4 regions of the Streptomyces sp. NPDC020379 genome follow, and region 2 is predicted to be linked to each of the others. Evidence: riboswitches for the same ligand, from Rfam matches in the RefSeq annotation. Region 2 holds a riboswitch; each other region holds the start of a gene.
The links. Region 2 has a riboswitch for cobalamin ahead of ACH427_RS00315 (cobalamin biosynthesis protein). Riboswitches for the same ligand answer to the same signal wherever they lie in the genome.
Positions count from the first base shown of each region.

Region 1 (4,596 bases), on a different contig from region 2:
CGTACGGGATGGGGGCGCCCCACCGAGTGCCGTGCCACCGGCCATCGGTGAGCCGGGCCGTCCGGCCGTCGGTCGCTCCCCGAAAGAGAACACCGGGGAGAACACCTCCCACCCGCTCGCCGAACGCGGCGCGCGGGCGATCGTCGCCGTGTGCCACGCGGAGCGGCGGTTGCGGCTCGCCGGGCGGGAGGTCGAGCGGCTCGCGCCGCTCGCCGGGGAGTGGCTGTCGCGCGGGGCGACGCTCCAGGAGCTGCGGGAAGCGCTCACCGACGGGCTGCCGGAGCGCGTCCACTCCCCCGTCGGGATCCTCCGCGACCGGCTGACGCGCAAGATGCCGGATCCCGCTCCCGAGCCCGCTCCACGGCCGCAGCCTCTGCGCGCCTGCACCGGCACCTGTGGCCGCATGATCCGGCCCGTCGCCGACGAGACCACGTGCCGCGACTGCCGGCTGGAGGCGGCCGGAAGCGACTCTTCCGAGGCGGAAGGAGCAACTCAGCGCGGCATGAATGCCGTTCGAGCCGCGCTGGAGGCTTGCGTACGGCCGAGGCCCGCCATCTGACCTCAGATGACGTTGCCATACCGATATGCGGACAGGGGGTGACTCCCAGCAGGACCCTGACCTAGATTTCCTGCGCATCACGCAGTGATCACCTAGGGGGGAGTCGCCACCATGACAGAACCACCGATGGAGCCACCGGAGCGCGGGCGCGGGCCCGTTGTCACGGTGCCGATGGTCGTGGCCGGGGTGTGTCTCGCCATTCCCTTCGTCGCCATGCTGTGGGTCGACTCCTACGCGCGGCTCACGCCCGCGTTCATCGGGATCCCGTTCTTCTACTGGTACCAGATGCTGTGGGTGCTGATCTCGACCGCGCTCACCGTCATCGCGTACACGCTCGTGCGACGACACGAGCGGAACGAGCGGATCCGTAAGGCGGGTGAGCGGGCGTGAAGGACGGCGTCAACGGCGTGGCGCTCGCCGTGTTCATCTTCTTCTTCCTCGTCGTCACGGTGATGGGGTTCGTCGCCTCCCGGTGGCGGCGCGCGGAGAACGCGGACAACCTCGACGAATGGGGGCTGGGCGGGCGTTCGTTCGGCACCTGGATCACGTGGTTCCTGCTGGGCGGCGACCTCTATACCGCCTATACCTTCGTCGCCGTGCCGGCGGCCATCTACGCGGGCGGCGCCGCGGGATTCTTCGCGGTGCCCTACACGATCCTGTGCTATCCGCTGGTGTTCACCTTCCTGCCCCGGCTCTGGTCGGTGGCGCACAAGCACGGTTATGTGACGTCCTCGGACTTCGTGCGCGGCCGGTTCGGGTCGAAGGGGCTCTCCCTGGCGCTCGCGCTGACCGGGCTGCTCGCGACCATGCCGTACATCGCGCTCCAACTCGTCGGCATTCAGGCCGTGCTGGACGTGCTCGGGGTCGGTGGCGGGTCCAACTGGTTCATGAAGGACCTGCCGCTGCTCATCGCGTTCGGCGTGCTCGCGGCCTATACCTATTCGGCCGGACTGCGGGCTCCCGCGCTGATCGCCTTCGTCAAGGACGCGCTGATCTACATCGTGATCATCGTGGCCATCATCTACATCCCCATCAAGCTGGGGGGTTTCGAGCACATCTTCGCGAAGGCCGGGGACGCCTTCGCCGAGAAGAATCCGGCGACGGGCAAACCGCGCGGTTCCCTGGTGAGCGGTCCGGACGCGCAATGGGCGTACGCGACGCTCGCGCTCGGTTCGGCGATGGCGCTGTTCCTCTATCCGCATTCGGTGACCGCGGTCCTCTCCAGCAAGAGCCGCGACGTCATCCGCCGCAACACCACGATCCTGCCGCTCTATTCGCTGATGCTGGGCCTGCTGGCCATGCTCGGCTTCATGGCGATCGCCGCGGGCGTCAAGGTGAAGAACGGCCAGCTGGCCATCCCGCAGCTCTTCGAGGACATGTTCCCGGACTGGTTCACGGGCGTCGCCTTCGCGGCGATCGGGATCGGCGCGCTGGTGCCGGCGGCCATCATGTCCATCGCCGCGGCGAATCTCTTCACCCGGAACATCTACAAGGACTTCATCCGGCCGGACGCCTCGCCCGAGCGCGAGGCGAAGGTCTCCAAGCTCGCCTCACTGCTGGTGAAGGTCGGCGCGCTCGTCTTCGTCCTGACGATGGACAAGACGGTCGCGATCAATTTCCAGCTGCTCGGCGGCATCTGGATCCTCCAGACCGTCCCGGCGCTCGTGGGCGGGCTCTTCACCCGCTGGTTCCACCGGTGGGGGCTGCTGGCGGGGTGGGCGGTCGGCATGGCATACGGGACGTGGCGGGCATATGACACACCCAGTGCGACTCAGGACCATTTCGGGAATACGAACCTTATTCCATTCATCGGAGAGAAGGGGTATATCGGGCTTACGGCATTCGTCCTGAATGTGCTTGTCGCGGTGGTGCTCACGGTGGTGTTCAAGGCGGTGGGTGTCCCGGACGGGGTGGACGAGACGAAGGCGTCCGATTACACGGCGGATGTGGGTGATCCGGGGGTGGTGGAGGAACTGCCTCCCGCGACGGCGGGGGCACCAGGGGGCCACTGACGCCTGCGGCGGGCTTTGTTCCCCTGCCCCGTCCCTTCCCGGCCGCATCGATGTGCGGCTCCGCCGCGTGGGGGGCAAGCCCCCGGACCCCCGCAACACGCTTCGCGCGTTGTCCTCAATCTCCCCCAGCTACCGCTGGGAGGTGCCCCCAACGGGCTGAATGTGCTGGCTACGGTCCGCACATCCAGCCCGTCCGGCGTTTGAGGACCCGTCCGCAGGCCGCTCCCACCGCTGGGGGCACCCCCGGACGAGGTGTCTGGGGGGAGGCAGCGGAACTCGCGGCCGGGGACCCAGGGCACGCGCCCCGGCAGAGGAAAAGCCCCCGCCGACACCCCCAGGCACCCCCCAGACGCACCGCCGCACCCCCACCCACCCCGCGCCCCACCCAGGGCCGCGGCGCGCCCGACAGGGCGCGTGGCGGCCCTTCGCCATGCCCCTTGCGGGCAGGCCCTGTTAGCACATTCCGACCCGCGCGATTACCGCGCGACACAAGATGTGGTGGTGCGTGCGACGGCCAGCACTAGATGTATGCTCGTCCTCGCTGTCGTCGCAGGGGAATCCGGTGGAAATCCGGAACTGTCCCGCAACGGTGCATGTATGCCGTAATGACGCATGCAGGAGTCCGAGTACCTGCCGACAGCACGCCCACCGCTGAGCCGCACCGGCTCGCACCGGGCGTTTTGTATTCGTCCGGGCCTCGCGGGTTGGGCCGATGGACGCTACGAGCATGCCCTGATGCCTCAGGCATGCCCGTACGCGCCCGTCGCGCGCCACCCGCCCGGCCCCTTGCCGAGCGAGGGAGAGCCTCAGTGACCATCGCGCCCGCCGATCCGGTCTCAGCATCCGCGGAAGCGACCGGCGGCCCCGGGACCGCGCTGCTGCGCACCCTGACCGACCTCACCGCCGATCTGTCCGCCACCGACCCCGGAAAGGTCGCCGCCGCCGCGCTGCGGGGCCGCCACCCGGGCTCGGACGAGGCCGAACTGCGGTCCCTGGCCACCGAGGCCGCCGCCGGCCTGATCGCCGAGGAGCCCGAGTACTCCAAGCTCGCGGCCCGCCTGCTCACCCTCGCCATCGCCGAGGAGGCCGCCGGACAGGGCGCCGTCTCCTTCTCCGCGTCCGTCGCGACCGGCCACCGCGAGGGCCTGATCGCCGACGACACCGCCGCCTTCGTGGCGACCCACGCCGCGCGCCTCGACGAGCTCGTCGAGAAGGCGCTCGCCGACGGCGCCGACGACCGCTTCGGCTACTTCGGCCTGCGCACCCTGCACAGCCGCTACCTGCTGCGCCACCCGATCACCCGGCAGGTCATCGAGACCCCGCAGCACTTCCTGCTGCGCGTGGCCTGCGGCCTGGCCGAGGACCACTCGGTGCGGGCCCTGGAGGACGTCGCCGAGCTCTACGGGCTGACGAGCACCCTGTCGTACCTCCCCTCCTCCCCCACGCTCTTCAACTCCGGCACCCGCCACCCGCAGATGTCGTCCTGCTATCTGCTGGACTCGCCGCTGGACGAGCTGGACTCGATCTACGACCGCTACCACCAGGTGGCGCGCCTGTCGAAGCACGCCGGCGGCATCGGCCTGTCCTACAGCCGCATCCGCTCGCGCGGCTCGCTGATCCGGGGCACCAACGGGCACTCCAACGGCATCGTGCCGTTCCTGCGCACGCTCGACGCCTCCGTCGCGGCGGTCAACCAGGGCGGCCGGCGCAAGGGCGCGGCCTGTGTCTACCTGGAGACGTGGCACGCGGACATCGAGGAGTTCCTGGAGCTCCGCGACAACACCGGTGAGGAGGCCCGCCGCACGCACAACCTCAACACCGCGCACTGGATCCCGGACGAGTTCATGCGCCGCGTCGAGGCGGACGCCGACTGGTCGCTGTTCTCCCCGGCCGACACGCCCGAGCTGGTCGACCTGTGGGGCGACGAGTTCGACGCCGCGTACCGCAAGGCCGAGGCCGAGGGCAAGGCCGTCCGGCAGATCCCGGCGCGCGTGCTGTACTCCCGGATGATGCGCACCCTCGCGC
Region 1 covers NZ_JBIRVR010000012.1:131,835-136,430, reverse strand. The annotation lists gene ACH427_RS17855 (hypothetical protein) at 1-559, shown strand, start outside; gene ACH427_RS17850 (DUF3311 domain-containing protein) at 671-949, shown strand; gene mctP (monocarboxylate uptake permease MctP) at 946-2,571, shown strand; cobalamin riboswitch at 3,083-3,224, shown strand; gene ACH427_RS17840 (ribonucleoside-diphosphate reductase subunit alpha) at 3,381-4,596, shown strand, end outside.
Region 1: linked by a shared signal. The riboswitch ahead of ACH427_RS17840 (ribonucleoside-diphosphate reductase subunit alpha) and the one ahead of ACH427_RS00315 (cobalamin biosynthesis protein) in region 2 are both predicted to bind cobalamin.

Region 2 (4,596 bases):
AACGGCTTCCACGACACGGCCAACGCCATGGCCACCACCATCTCCACCGGGGCGCTCAAGCCCAAGGTCGCGGTGGCGATGTCGGCGGTTCTCAACCTCGTCGGCGCGTTCCTGTCCGTCGAGGTCGCCAAGACCATCTCCGGGGGCATCATCGACGAGAGTGCCGGGATCAGACCCGAAGTGATCTTCGCGGGGCTGATCGGCGCGATCGTCTGGAACCTGCTGACGTGGCTGGCCGGCCTGCCCTCCAGCTCCTCCCACGCCCTCTTCGGCGGCCTGATCGGCGCGACCGTCGTGTCCGTCGGTTTCAACGCGGTGAACGCCGACAAGGTCGTCATGAAGGTCCTCATCCCGGCCGTCGCGGCGCCCATCGTGGCGGGCATCGCCGCCATGGTCGCCACCCGGCTCACCTACCGGCTCGCCAAGGGCCGCGAGGAGAAGGAGACCGCCAAGGGCTACCGCGCCGGGCAGATCGCCTCGGCCGCCCTGGTCTCCCTCGCCCACGGCACCAACGACGCGCAGAAGACGATGGGTGTCATCACCCTCGCGCTCGTGACCGGCGGCGTCGTCGCCCCGCACTCCGACCCGCCGCTGTGGGTCATCGTCTCCGCGGGCCTGGCCATCGCGCTCGGTACGTACCTGGGCGGCTGGCGCATCATCCGTACGCTCGGCAAGGGCCTCACCGACATCCAGCCGCCGCAGGGCTTCGCCGCCCAGACCGGCGCCGCGACCGTGATCCTCGCCTCCTCGCACATCGGCTTCGCCCTCTCCACCACCCAGGTCTGCTCCGGCGCGATCATGGGCTCCGGCCTCGGCCGCAAGGGCGGCGTGGTGCGCTGGTCGACCGCGGGCCGGATGGCCGTCGCCTGGTGCCTGACGCTCCCGGCCGCGGGCATCGTCGCCGGTGGCGCCGCGTTCCTCGCCGACCAGGGCGACTGGGGCGTCACCACCGTCGCCGTGCTCGGCCTGCTGGTGTGCGGCGCGATCTACGCCGCTTCCCGCCGCAAGCCGGTCACCCACGACAGCGTCAACGAGGTCCAGCCGGAAACGGCGGAGCCGGCCGGGGTGGTCACCGCCGCGCTCCAGGCCGTCGCCCCGCCGCCGGCCGGCCCCGTGACCGCCGCCCCGGTGGTCGCCGTCTCCCCCGAAGCCGGGCGCGCCCCCGCCGCCGCGGCGAGCTAAGGAATCCACACCATGCACATCGACTGGGCAGCTCTCGGTCAGGTCTTCGGCGTCAGCGTCGTGGTGACCGTCGGATTGGTCGGCGTCTTCACGCTCGGGATCGTGGGCACGTCGCGCCCTGCGGGCGGCGCGGCTCCGCGGGTTCTGGCGCGGTCCGGGGCGTACGCGTGCTTCGCGCTGTGCGCGGCGGCTGTGGGGTACGGGATCTTTTTGATCGTGGGGTAGGCGGGGGAGCGGGATTTGTTCCCCGGCCCCGCCCCTTCCCGAAACCGGGGGCACGCCCCCGGACCCCCGGCAACACGCTTCGCGCGTTGTCCTCAAACGCCGGACAGGCTGATACTCAGCCTGTCCGGCGTTTGAGGAAAAAGCCCGCCGCAGGCGCCAGCGACCCGCACCCGGCAACAATCCGCCCGGTAGAGCGCAGCGAACCCGTCCAGAGGGAAGTTGACGCCCGTTCACACCCCATGGTGGACTTCCGGGGCCAAACGGCGACAGCAGAGGAAGCCGGTGCGAGTCCGGCGCGGTCCCGCCACTGTCACCGGGGAGCGTCTCCCCCATCGGAGTGCCACGGCCCGCACGCGCGGGCGGGAAGGCCGGGGCGGCGTCGATCCGGGAGCCAGGAGACTCTGGTCGCCGGTCACGTCGAGCCAGGGCGCGGACCCTGAGTGAGGACACATCGCCATGTCCGGCTGCCGCCGACCGTCCCGTTCCCGCGGATCCAGGTACCACGCGACGGCGGTCTGATCCGATGCGCGCCGATCACCTCGGTTTCGCGTGCGGTGCCACGCTCGGCTTTCTCGGCGACCTCGCTCTCGGCGACCCCCGCCACGGCCATCCCGTGGCCGCCTTCGGACGTGCCGCGCAGGCCGTGGAACAGCGGCTGTGGCGCGACCACCGCGGTCACGGCGCCCTGCACACGCTGCTGTGCGCGGGCGGCACCGTGGCCGCCGCCGGAGTGCTGGCCCGTGCCGTACGCCCCTCCCCCGCCGCCACGATCGCCCTGACCGCCGCCACCACCTGGGCTGTGCTCGGCGGCACCTCGCTGGGCCGTGAGGCCCGCGCCATCGGGGGCGCGCTCGCCGTGGGTGACCTGGAGGTCGCCCGGGAGCGGCTGCCCCATCTGTGCGGGCGCGACCCCGAGGCGCTGGACGGTCCGCAGCTGGCCCGCGCCGTCGTGGAGTCCGTCGCGGAGAACACCTCCGACGCCGTCGTGGGCGCCCTCGTATGGGGTGCGCTGGGCGGTGTTGCGGGGCTGGCCGGTTTCCGTGCCGTCAACACCCTGGACGCCATGGTGGGCCACAAGTCGCCCCGCTACCGCCGCTTCGGCTGGGCCTCGGCCCGGCTCGACGACGTCGTCGGCTGGCCCGGCGCCCGGCTCACCGCCGCCCTCGCCGTGCTCGCCGGGCCCGACCCGCGGGGCGCCTGGCGGGTGGCCCGGCGTGACGCGTCCCGGCACCCGAGCCCCAACGCGGGCCCCGTGGAAGCCGCGTTCGCGGGGGCGCTCGGCGTGCGCCTCGGCGGCACCCTCGCCTACAAGGGCCGCGTCGAGCACCGCCCCGTCCTGGGCGCGGAGAACCGCCCGGTGGAGGCCGCCGACATCGAGCGCGCCGTGCGCCTCTCCCGGCGGGTGTCGCTGCTGGCGCTGGGCGTCGCGATCGGGGTGCGGGCCGCCGTCTCCCGGGGCCGCGCGGCGGGCAGCCTTTCCCCAGATCGCCTTACGAGGAGGAACCGGTGACAGCGGACAAGGGCGGGCCGACGGGCCCGCTGGGCGGGGGCCTGCTCGTGGCCGGGACGACCTCGGACGCGGGCAAGAGCGTGGTGACCGCCGGGATCTGCCGGTGGCTGGTCCGCAAGGGCGTCAAGGTCGCGCCGTTCAAGGCACAGAACATGTCGCTCAACTCCTTCGTGACCCGCGAGGGCGCGGAGATAGGCCGCGCGCAGGCCATGCAGGCCGCCGCGGCCCGGGTGGAGCCGTCGGCCCTGATGAACCCCGTGCTGCTCAAGCCCGGCAGTGACCGCAGCAGCCAGGTGGTGCTGATGGGCAAGCCGGTGGGCGAGCTCAGCGCGCGCGGGTATTTCGGGGCGCCCGAGGGGTCGTCCCCCGGGGGGACCCGGCACTGGGGGCGCCAGGAGCGGCTGTTCGGCACGGTGACCGAGTGCCTGGAGGAGCTGCGGCGCACCCACGACGCCGTGATCTGCGAGGGCGCGGGCAGCCCCGCCGAGATCAACCTGCGGCGCACCGACATCGTCAACATGGGCATAGCCCGGGCGGCGCGGCTGCCCGTCGTCGTGGTCGGGGACATCGACAGGGGCGGGGTGTTCGCGTCGTTCTTCGGCACGACGGCGCTGCTGTCCCGCGAGGACCAGGCGCACATAGCGGGCTATCTGGTCAACAAGTTCCGGGGTGACGTGACGCTGCTGGAGCCCGGCCTGGAGATGCTGCGGGACCTGACCGGACGGCCCACGGTCGGCGTGCTGCCCTTCGCCCACGGCCTCGGCATCGACGAGGAGGACGGCCTGCGGGTGTCGATGCGCGGTGCGGTGCGCGAGTCGGTGGTCGCTCCGCCGCACGGCGCCGACGTGCTGCGCGTCGCCGTGTGCGCGGTGCCGCTGATGTCGAACTTCACCGACGTCGACGCGCTCGCCGCCGAACCGGGCGTGGTCGTACGGTTCGTGGACCGCCCGGAGGAGCTCCTCGACGCGGACCTGGTCGTCGTGCCGGGCACCCGCGGCACCGTACGGGCGCTCGCCTGGCTGCGCGAGCGCGGGCTGGCGGACGCGATCGCGCGGCGCGCGGCGGAGGGCCGGCCGGTGCTGGGCATCTGCGGCGGCTTCCAGCTGCTGGGCGAGCGCATCGAGGACGAGGTCGAGTCGAAGGCGGGCACGGTCGAGGGCCTGGGCCTGCTGCCGGTCCGGGTGCGGTTCGCGGTCGAGAAGACGCTGGCCCGGCCGGTCGGCGAGGCGCTCGGCGAGCGGGTGGAGGGCTACGAGATCCATCACGGTGTCGCCGAAGTGCTGGGCGGGGAGGAGCTGTTCACCTCTGGTGACGATGGACGCAGTCTGGACGGCTGCCGCTCGGGCGCGGTGTGGGGTACGCACTGGCACGGCTCGCTGGAGAGCGACGGCTTCCGGAGAGCGTTCCTGCGGCGCGTCGCGGAGGCGGCGGGGCGCGCGTTCGTCCCGGCACCGGACACGTCGTTCGCGGCACTGCGCGAGGAGCAGCTGGACCGGCTGGGCGATCTCATCGAGGAGCACGCAGACACGGACGCGCTGCTGCGGCTGATCGAGGACGGGGTTCCGACGGGGCTGCCGTTCATACCGCCGGGGGCACCATGACCGGTCCCGCACCCGCGAACTCACCGGCCCCGCAGGCGCGGGGAAGGACGGACGTCACTCGAAGGAGCGGTCACCGCA
Region 2 covers NZ_JBIRVR010000001.1:54,622-59,217, forward strand. The annotation lists gene ACH427_RS00305 (anion permease) at 1-1,182, shown strand, start outside; gene ACH427_RS00310 (hypothetical protein) at 1,195-1,407, shown strand; cobalamin riboswitch at 1,679-1,809, shown strand; gene ACH427_RS00315 (cobalamin biosynthesis protein) at 1,931-2,917, shown strand; gene ACH427_RS00320 (cobyric acid synthase) at 2,947-4,518, shown strand; gene ACH427_RS00325 (putative cobaltochelatase) at 4,596-4,596, shown strand, end outside.

Region 3 (4,596 bases), on a different contig from region 2:
CTCCTCGCGCAGGCGCCGCGACGACGCGGTGATGTGGCGGACGTCGCCGAGCCGGTACTCGCCCGTGACGACGGGCGCCGGTCCGCCGTGCGCGGCGGCCAGGGTGGCGGCCATCTCGCCGATGGTGTGCGGGGTGTCGCTGCCGCAGTTGTATGCGCGCAGGGTGCCCGCGGGGCGGCTGTCGAGGTGTTCCAGGGCTAGGGCGTTCGCCGCGGCCACGTCCCGTACGTGCACGAAGTCGCGCCGCTGGCGGCCGTCCTCGAAGACGCGGGGGCCCTCGCCGCGGGCGAGCGAGGAGCGGAAGAAGGAGGCGACGCCCGCGTACGGGGTGTCGCGGGGCATGCCGGGGCCGTAGACGTTGTGGTAGCGCAGGGACACCGCCGTGCCGCCGGTGGCGCGGGCCCAGGCGGCGGCCAGGTGTTCCTGGGCCAGCTTGGTCGTCGCGTAGACGTTGCGGGGGTCGGCGGGCGCGTCCTCGTCGACGAGGCCCGGCGTCAGTTCCCGGCCGCAGCGCGGGCAGTGGGGTTCGTAGTGCCCGGCGTCGAGGTCCGCGGCCGCCCTCGGGCCGGGGCGCACCACGCCGTGCCGGGGGCACACGTAGTGGCCCTCGCCGTAGACGACCATGGAGCCGGCGAGGACCAGGCGGCGTACGCCCGCGGCGGCCATCTCCGCGAGGAGCACGGCCGTGCCGAGGTCGTTGCAGCCCACGTAGGCGGGCGCGTCGGCGAAGTCCTTGCCGAGGCCGACCATCGCGGCCTGGTGGCAGACGGCGTCGATGCCGGGCAGCGCACCGGCCACGGCCGCGCGGTCGCGGAGGTCGGCGCCGGTCCACTCGACGCCGGCGGGCCGGGGCGGTGCCTCGGGGTGGGCCGCGGGCAGCAGGGCGTCGAGGACGACGGGCCGGTGGCCGCGGTCGGTGAGTGCGGTGACGATGTGCGAGCCGATGAAGCCCGCGCCTCCGGTGACGAGTACGCGCATGGCCTCGACGTTAGGGGCGCGGGCCGCGGGGCGCCCGTTCCGGCGCCGCCCCGTCACCGGTCCGTAAGAACCGCGCCGGCCGTCAGCCCGTCTCGCTCGTGGCCGTGGCCGCGCGCGCCGCCCAGCGCTGCTCGACCTTGCCGAACCGCCAGTAGGCGAGCGCCGCCGCCCAGACCACCACGAAGAGGCCGACGATGACGAAGCCGACGTTGTCGAGGTTGAGGCCGGAGATCCAGCCGGTGACCCCGTCGTTCATGCCGAGCTTGTCGTGCAGCACGGTGACCAGCTCGATGGTGCCGATGAGGAAGGCCACGGCGATCGACAGGCCGGTGATGGTGAGGTTGTAGTAGACCTTGCGGACGGGGTTGGAGAACGCCCACTGGTAGGCGAAGTTCATGAACGTGCCGTCGAGGGTGTCGAAGAGGCTCATCCCGGCGGCGAACAGCAGCGGCAGGCACAGGATCGCGTACCAGGGCAGCCCGGCGGCCGCGCCGCTGCCCGCCATCACCATGAGGGTGACCTCGGTGGCCGTGTCGAAGCCGAGGCCGAAGAGGAAGCCCAGGGGGTACATCTGGCCCGGGCGGGTGATGGAGCGGGTGAAGCGGCCGAGGACGCGGTTCATGAAGCCGCGCGAGTCCAGGTGCTGCTCCAGCTCGGCCTCGTCGTAACGGCCCTCGCGCATCGCGCGGAAGATGCGCAGGATGCCCGCGAGGGCGACGAGGTTGAGGGCGGCGATGAGGTAGAGGAAGCCGCCGGAGACCGACGTGCCGACGACGCCGAGGGTCTGGTGGGTGGTGGAGTCCTCGTCCATCAGCTTCCCGGCGAGCTGAGTGCCGCCCGCCACCAGCGCCGCCATGACGACAACCACACTGGAGTGGCCGAGGGCGAACCAGAAGCCGACCGAGACCGGGCGCTTGCCGTCGGCCATCAGCTTGCGGGTGGTGTTGTCGATGGCGGCGATGTGGTCGGCGTCGAAGGCGTGCCGCATGCCGAGGGTGTAGGCGGTGACGCCGAGCCCGACACCGTAGACCTTGGAGTCCACGGTGTAGTGGTCGGGGACGACGAGCAGGTAGAGCACGCCGAAGGCGACGACGTGCAGGGCGGCTATGACGCCCAGGAGGCCGGCGGTGCGGACGGTGTCCTGGCGGCGCCAGCGGAAGGCGGGCGGGCCGCCGGCCGCGGGCCCGGCGGGGGTTCGGGTGGGCAGGGTCATCTTGCGGGTCACGCTCCAGCACCTCGTGGATCTTCTCGTGAGATGCCGTGGCCGGTCTCCTGGCTTACGGGTTCGCTCGCGCCCGCCCCTGCCTTCCCGGCAGCCGGCTGCGGCCAGTGGCTCCACGCGCCCGTGGGAGGCGCGCGGAACGGGACGGTAACTCCCCGATCACAGTGGCGAGGGCCGCTCCGGGGTGGGACCACGAGGGTCCGTCACCGGTCTTCCCGAGCACCACGGCCGGGCCACCTTAACGCCCTGACCGGCACAAGTGGCAAAGAAGTGGCAGTTGCCATAGCCAGGCAACAGCTTCCTCGGGGCTTTCACGGCCCGCCCGCCGTTCCGGAGCGCCGATGCTGGACGTGCCCCGCGGGCCGGTGCTACCAGTGCAGTTGACGGGTCACCCCGTCCGGCAGAGAGAGGGCACACCCATGGCGGACACCGGGCAGGGACCGGAGCACCGGGTCGGATTCGTACGCCGGATCGGGCTGTTCCAGGCCACCACCATCAACATGAGCCAGATGTGCGGTATCGGACCCTTCGTCACCATCCCCCTGATGGTGACGGCGTTCGGCGGCCCGCAGGCGGTGATCGGATTCGTCGCGGGCGCACTGCTGGCGCTCGCCGACGGGCTGATCTGGGCGGAGCTGGGGGCATCGCTGCCGGGGGCGGGCGGCAGTTACGTGTATCTGCGGCAGGCGTTCCAGTACCGCAGCGGGAAGCTGATGCCGTTCCTGTTCGTGTGGACGGCCATGCTGTTCATCCCGCTCGGCATGTCGACGGGGATCATCGGCTTCGTGCAGTATCTCGGCTATCTGTGGCCGGGCATGGGACAGACCGCCGGGGACCTCGTGGGGCTCGCGGTCATCGTGGCCATCGTCGCGGCGCTGTGGCGGCGGGTCGAGAACATCGCGCGGCTCACCGTGGTGCTGTGGGCGGTGATGATCGCCTCGGTCGTCCTCGTCATCGTCGCGGCGTTCACCCACTTCAGCCCCCACCGCGCCTTCACCTACCCGGCCCACGCCTTCGAGCTGACGACCAATCACTTCTGGATCGGCTTCGCGGCGGGCCTGACCATCGGCATCTACGACTACCTCGGTTACAACACCGCCGCCTACATGGGCGCGGAGATCAAGAACCCCGGGCGCACGATGCCGCGCGCCATCATCTACTCCATCCTCGGCATCATGGCGATCTATCTGCTGCTCCAGATCGGCACGCTGGGGGTCGTCGACTGGAAGCAGATGCTCGACGAGAACTCCACCGCGCACTCCTCCGTGGCCTCCGCGGTCCTGGAGACGGCCTGGGGCAAGGGCGCGGCCCGGACGGTCACGGCGCTGATCCTCCTCACGGCCGTCGCCTCCGTCCTCACCGGCCTCCTCGGCGGCTCCCGCGTGCCCTACGACGCCGCGCGGGACAAGGTCTTCTTCCGCTCCTTCGGACGCCTGCACCCGCGCCACCACTTCCCCGTGCTGAGCCTGGCGTCGATGGGGGTCATCACCGGCATCGGCTTCCTGATCGGCCGTCATACGGACCTCACCACGCTGATCCAGCTGCTCACGACCGTGATGGTGATCGTCCAGGCACTGGCCCAGGTGGTGGCGGTGTCGGTGCTGCGCCGCCGGCAGCCGGGGCTGCTCCGCCCGTACCGCATGTGGCTCTACCCGCTGCCGAGTCTGGTGGCGCTCGTGGGCTGGCTGGTGATCTACGGCTACGCGGACAAGAACTCCCCCGGCCGGCACCCCATCGAATGGTCGCTCGCCTGGGTGGCCGCGGGCTGTGTGGCCTTTGTGCTCTGGGCGCGCCACGAGAAGGTGTGGCCGTTCGGCCCGCGCGAGATCTCCGAGGAGTACCTGCCCGCGCCCGACCCAGGCGCGGGCGCCGACCCCGACGGTTCCACGGGCCCGGGAGCGGACCCCGACGCGGGCCCCGGCCCGGACGCCGGGCCGGGCGCGGGCCCGGGTGCCGACACCGATCCCAGGGCGCCGGAACCGGTCTGACGTCGCCTCATGGGCGCGGAGCCGGGCGGCCCGGCCACCGGTGGCCGGGCCGCTCGGTGATAGAAATTGCATCCATGCCTGTGACCCCCTCACCCTCCGCGCCCGCGGCCTCCTCACCGCACGCCCCGGGCGCGGCACCGCGCAGACTGCTCTGGCACCGCCTCATATTCGGGCTGTGGTTCCGGCCGGTCGAAGTGCTCGACGAGGCCCGGGACCGCAGCGTCTGGGGTGCGGCGACATTCCTGTGCCTGGTCGCCGGGCTGCTGGGGACGCTGGGCAGGGGCGACTTCCGGGCGCAGTGGCGCGTCAGCCCCACACTCGCCCTGGAGGCGGTGGCCATCGCCGACGGTGTTCTGCTCCTCGCCAGCCTGCTGCTGGGCGTCGCCACGCACGCGATCGCCCGCAGGC
Region 3 covers NZ_JBIRVR010000005.1:320,298-324,893, reverse strand. The annotation lists gene ACH427_RS09540 (NAD-dependent epimerase/dehydratase family protein) at 1-978, opposite strand, end outside; gene ACH427_RS09535 (HoxN/HupN/NixA family nickel/cobalt transporter) at 1,061-2,203, opposite strand; cobalamin riboswitch at 2,223-2,442, opposite strand; gene ACH427_RS09530 (amino acid permease) at 2,620-4,188, shown strand; gene ACH427_RS09525 (YIP1 family protein) at 4,263-4,596, shown strand, end outside.
Region 3: linked by a shared signal. The riboswitch ahead of ACH427_RS09535 (HoxN/HupN/NixA family nickel/cobalt transporter) and the one ahead of ACH427_RS00315 (cobalamin biosynthesis protein) in region 2 are both predicted to bind cobalamin.

Region 4 (4,596 bases), on a different contig from region 2:
GTGACGACCACCGTCTCGACAGCGGGGTCCTTCGCCCACTCGGCCAGGGCCTCGTCGATGCGGCACACCATGGCGTGGGTGAGGGCGTTGAGGGCCTTGGGGCGGTTGAGGGTGAGGTACGCCGCGCGTCCCTCGGTGCGCAGCAGGACGCTGTCGGTGCCGTCCGTCGTCATCGCACGGCCTCCGTGAGTCCGCGGACCACGATGAGGCGCATGATCTCGTTCGTTCCTTCCAGGATCCGGTGCACCCTGAGATCACGGACGATCTTCTCGATGCCGTATTCGCTGAGGTACCCGTAGCCGCCGTGCAACTGGAGGGCGTTGTCGGCCACCGAGTAGCCGGTGTCGGTGGCGAACCGCTTCGCCATCGCGCACAGCTGTGCGGCCTGCGGGAGCCCCCGGTCCAGGGCGTCCGCCGCCTGGCGGACGAGCGCCCTGGCGGCCGTCAGCTCGGTCGCCATGTCGGCGAGCCTGAACCGCAGGGCCTGCGCGTCGAGCAGCGGCGCTCCGAACGCCTCACGGTCCGCGAGGTATGCCAGGCTGCGGTGGAGCGCGCTCTGCGCCCCGCCGAGGGAGCAGGCGGCGATGCCGAGCCGGCCGCCGTTCAGGCCGTGCATGGCGATGCGGAAGCCGTCGCCTTCGGCGCCGAGCCGGCGGTCGGCCGGGATGCGCACGCCGTCGAGGACGACCTGGCGGGTGGGCTGGGCGTTCCAGCCCATCTTCCTCTCGTCCGGCCCGAAGGACAGCCCGGGGTCGTCACGTTCGACGATGAAGGCCGTGACACCCCTGGGGCCCGGCTCGCCGGTGCGGGCCATCACGATGTAGACGTGCGAGGTGCCCGCGCCGGAAATGAACTGCTTGACGCCCGTGAGGACGTAGTGGTCGCCGTCGCGCTCGGCGCGCGTGCGCAGCGCGGCCGCGTCGGACCCCGTGCCCGGTTCGGTGAGGCAGTAACTGCCCAGGAAGTCCATGGAGCACAGGGCCGGGAGCAGGCGGGCGCGCTGGGCCTCGTCGCCGTAGCGGTCGATCATCCAGGCGACCATGTTGTGGATGGAGAGGTAGCCGGCGATGGATGGGCAGCCGGTCGCCAGGGTCTCGAAGACCACGACGCCGTCGGAGCGGGTCAGGCCGGAGCCGCCGGAGGACTCGCGGACGTAGACGCCGCCCAGTCCGAGGCCCGCGCCCTTGCGCAGGACGTCGACGGGGAAGTGCTTGTCCCGGTCCCAGGCGACGGCGTGCGGGGCGAGGTGTTCCTCGGCGAAGTCCAGCGTCGTCTCGGCGATTGCCAGCTGCTCCTCGGAGAGCATGGTGCCGGTCATGGTCAGTGTCGTCGTCACCGTCGTCACCGCATCGTGGGGATGGTGAAGCTCGCGCCCTCCTTGACCCCGGAGGGCCAGCGCGAGGTGACGGTCTTCGTACGGGTGTAGAAGCGGATCGCGTCCGGGCCGTGCTGGTTGAGGTCGCCGAAGCCGGAGCGCTTCCAGCCGCCGAAGGTGTGGTAAGCCACCGGTACGGGGATGGGCACGTTGACGCCGACCATGCCGGTGTTCACCCGCCGGGTGAAGTCGCGGGCGGTGTCCCCGTCCCGGGTGAAGAGGGACACGCCGTTGCCGTACGGGTGCTCGCTGGGCAGCCGCAGGGCCTCCTCGTAGTCGGCGGCGCGGACGACGCAGAGGACCGGGCCGAAGATCTCCTCCCGGTAGACGCGCATGCCGGTGGAGACGCGGTCGAAGAGCGTGGCCCCGGCGAAGAAGCCGTTCTCGTGGCCCGGGAGGACGAAGTCGCGCCCGTCGACGACCAGTTCGGCGCCCTCCGTGGTGCCGATGTCCACGTAGCGGCGCACGCGGTCGAGCGCGTCCCGGCTCACCAGCGGGCCGAAGTCGGCGTCCGGGTCGTCGGAGCGGCCGATGCGCAGCGCGCCGATGCGCTCCTTGAGCTTGGCGACCAGGGCGTCGGCGGTCTCCTCGCCGACGGGGACGGCGACGGAGATCGCCATGCAGCGCTCGCCCGCCGACCCGTACCCGGCGCCGATCAGGGCGTCCGCGGCCTGGTCGAGGTCGGCGTCCGGCATGATGACCATGTGGTTCTTGGCGCCGCCGAAGCACTGGGCGCGCTTGCCGTGGGCGGCGGCGGTGGCGTAGATGTGCGCCGCGACCGGGGTGGATCCGACGAAGCCGATCGCCTGGACCCTGGGGTCCTCCAGCAGGGTGTCGACGGCTTCCTTGCCACCGTTGACCACGTTGAGCACGCCCGGGGGCAGCCCCGCCTCGAGGAAGAGCTCCGCGAGCCGCAGCGGCACGGACGGGGCGCGCTCGGAGGGCTTGAGGACGAACGTGTTCCCGCAGGCGATCGCGGGCGCGGCCTTCCACAGCGGGATCATCGCGGGGAAGTTGAAGGGGGTGATCCCGGCGGTGACGCCGAGGGGGCCGCGCAGCGAGTGGACGTCGATGCCGGTGCCCGCGTTGTCCGTGAACTCGCCCTTGAGCAGGTGCGGGATGCCCGCGGCGAACTCGACGACCTCCAGGCCGCGCTGGATGTCGCCGTGGGCGTCGGCGATCGTCTTGCCGTGCTCGGCGGACAACAGGCGGGCGAGCGCCTCCCGTTCGCCCTCGATCAGCTGCAGGAACCTCAGCAGGACGCGGGCGCGGCGCTGCGGGTTCCACTCGCCCCACTCCGGCTGCGCGGCCGCCGCGTCGGCGATCGCGGCCGCGGTGTCCTCGCGCCCGGCCAGGGGCACCCGGGCCTGTACGGCGCCGGTGTTGGGGTCGTACACGTCGGTGAAGAGCCCCGACGCCCCCGGGGTGTGCTTGCCGGCGATGAAGTGTGTCAGTTCGCGGACCATGGAAGCCTGCTCTCGTCAGGTCGGATGAGATCCGGGGATGGCACGGCCGGCCGGCGACGGCACCGGGTGAGGTGCGTCGCGTGCGGCTGCCGTGGGACGCGAAGGCTCGAAAGCCGTCGGAGCGTCACGAGAACGCGTTACGCGTAAGCGGACATGCGTGCGTGCCCCGCCGGATCACCAGGGTCGTGGGTACGGACCGGTGCCATGCGTGTCTGCTCCATCCTCGTGGACAACACGGAACACCCCGCGGCCGGTATCCTGACTCCCGGATCACCGCATGCCGCCCGCCTTCCCGACGCGTCGCGTCAGTGGCGTGCTCTGGACGGCACACTTCCCGGTCACAGTGGCGGGACCGTGCCGGATTCACACCGGCTTCCCTGCACCGCGGGCCTTGGTCACGAAGATATAGTTGGACGTCCTAGTAAGTCCAGCCTCGTCGCCCTGCCGTCCTGTGCATGGGCAAGGCCCGTCGTTCCGTGCGCCCCCTCCGTATTACCGCTCGGCCACGGGGTAGGGCACGAATGTGCTGCTGTTCTCGTCGATGGCCAGTGGCCGGCCCAGCGGCGGTACGGCCCGCTGCGGGCATTCGAGGCGTTCGCAGACGCGGCAGCCCATGCCGATGGGGGTGGCGGCGGAGGCGTTGTCGAGGTCGAGGCCGTCGGAGTAGACGAGCCGGGCGGCGTGCCGGATCTCGCAGCCCAGTCCGATGGCGTACGTCTTGCCCGGCTCGCCCCAGCCGCCGCGCTGCCGGGTGACGGTGCGGGCGGTCCACAGGTAGCGCTGTCCGTCGGGCATGGCCGCGATCTGCACCTGGATGCGGCCGGGAGTGGTGAATGCCTCGTAGACGTTCCACAGGGGGCAGGTGCCGCCGGCGCGGGAGAAGTGGAAGCCGGTGGCGGACTGGCGCTTGGACATGTTGCCGGCGCGGTCGACGCGGACGAAGGAGAACGGCACGCCGCGCAGGTGAGGGCGCTGGAGGGTGCTGAGGCGGTGGCAGACGGTCTCGTAGCCGACCCCGAAGTGGTCGGTGAGGCGTTCGATGTCGTAGCGCATCTCCTCCGCCGCCGCGTGGAAGGCGCGGTAGGGGAGGATCAGCGCGGCGGCGACGTAGTTCGCGATGCCGATGCGTGCGAGTCGCCAGGTGGGGGAGGTCTGGTCGTAGTCCTCCGAGGCGAGCGCGGAGAGCTCCGGGGAGAGTTCGAGCAGGGCCAGTTGGGTGGCCATCCGGAAGGCCCGCTGGCCGGGGCGCAGCCGGCTGGACAGATGCAGGGTCCGGCGCGAGGGGTCGTAGTGGTGCAACTGGTCGGAGTCCGTGGCGAGCCGCACGGCGTGCTTGTCGGTGAGCCGGGCGGACAGCGCGGTCAGGACTCCGCCGGGGCGGATGCCGAGGTCGGTCGCCAGGTTCTCGGCGGCCAGGTCGAGGTCGTGGAGGTAGTTCCGGCGGCGGTAGAAGAACTCCCGGATCTCCTCGTGCGGAGCCCGGGGCGCGGGCGGGGCCGCCGCGCCGCGCCGGTTGTCCGCGGCCTCGGCCAGGCGCTCGGTCAACGTCTGGTTGCGGCGGCTCAGATCGAGCAGGACGTCCGCGACAGCCGGCAGGCGGGAGGCGAGTTCTGACAGGTCAACCGGCGAGATGCGGGCGTCGGCGATCTCGTCGGCCAGCGCCTCCCGAAGGTCGGCCAGGACCCGGGTGGTGTCGAGCCCGGAGAAGAACCCGGGTTCCACGCCGAACGCCTCGGTCAGGCGCAGCAGTACGGG
Region 4 covers NZ_JBIRVR010000005.1:96,532-101,127, forward strand. The annotation lists gene ACH427_RS08570 (enoyl-CoA hydratase/isomerase family protein) at 1-173, opposite strand, end outside; gene ACH427_RS08575 (acyl-CoA dehydrogenase family protein) at 170-1,318, opposite strand; gene ACH427_RS08580 (CoA-acylating methylmalonate-semialdehyde dehydrogenase) at 1,342-2,841, opposite strand; cobalamin riboswitch at 3,072-3,250, opposite strand; gene ACH427_RS08585 (short-chain fatty acyl-CoA regulator family protein) at 3,334-4,596, opposite strand, start outside.
Region 4: linked by a shared signal. The riboswitch ahead of ACH427_RS08580 (CoA-acylating methylmalonate-semialdehyde dehydrogenase) and the one ahead of ACH427_RS00315 (cobalamin biosynthesis protein) in region 2 are both predicted to bind cobalamin.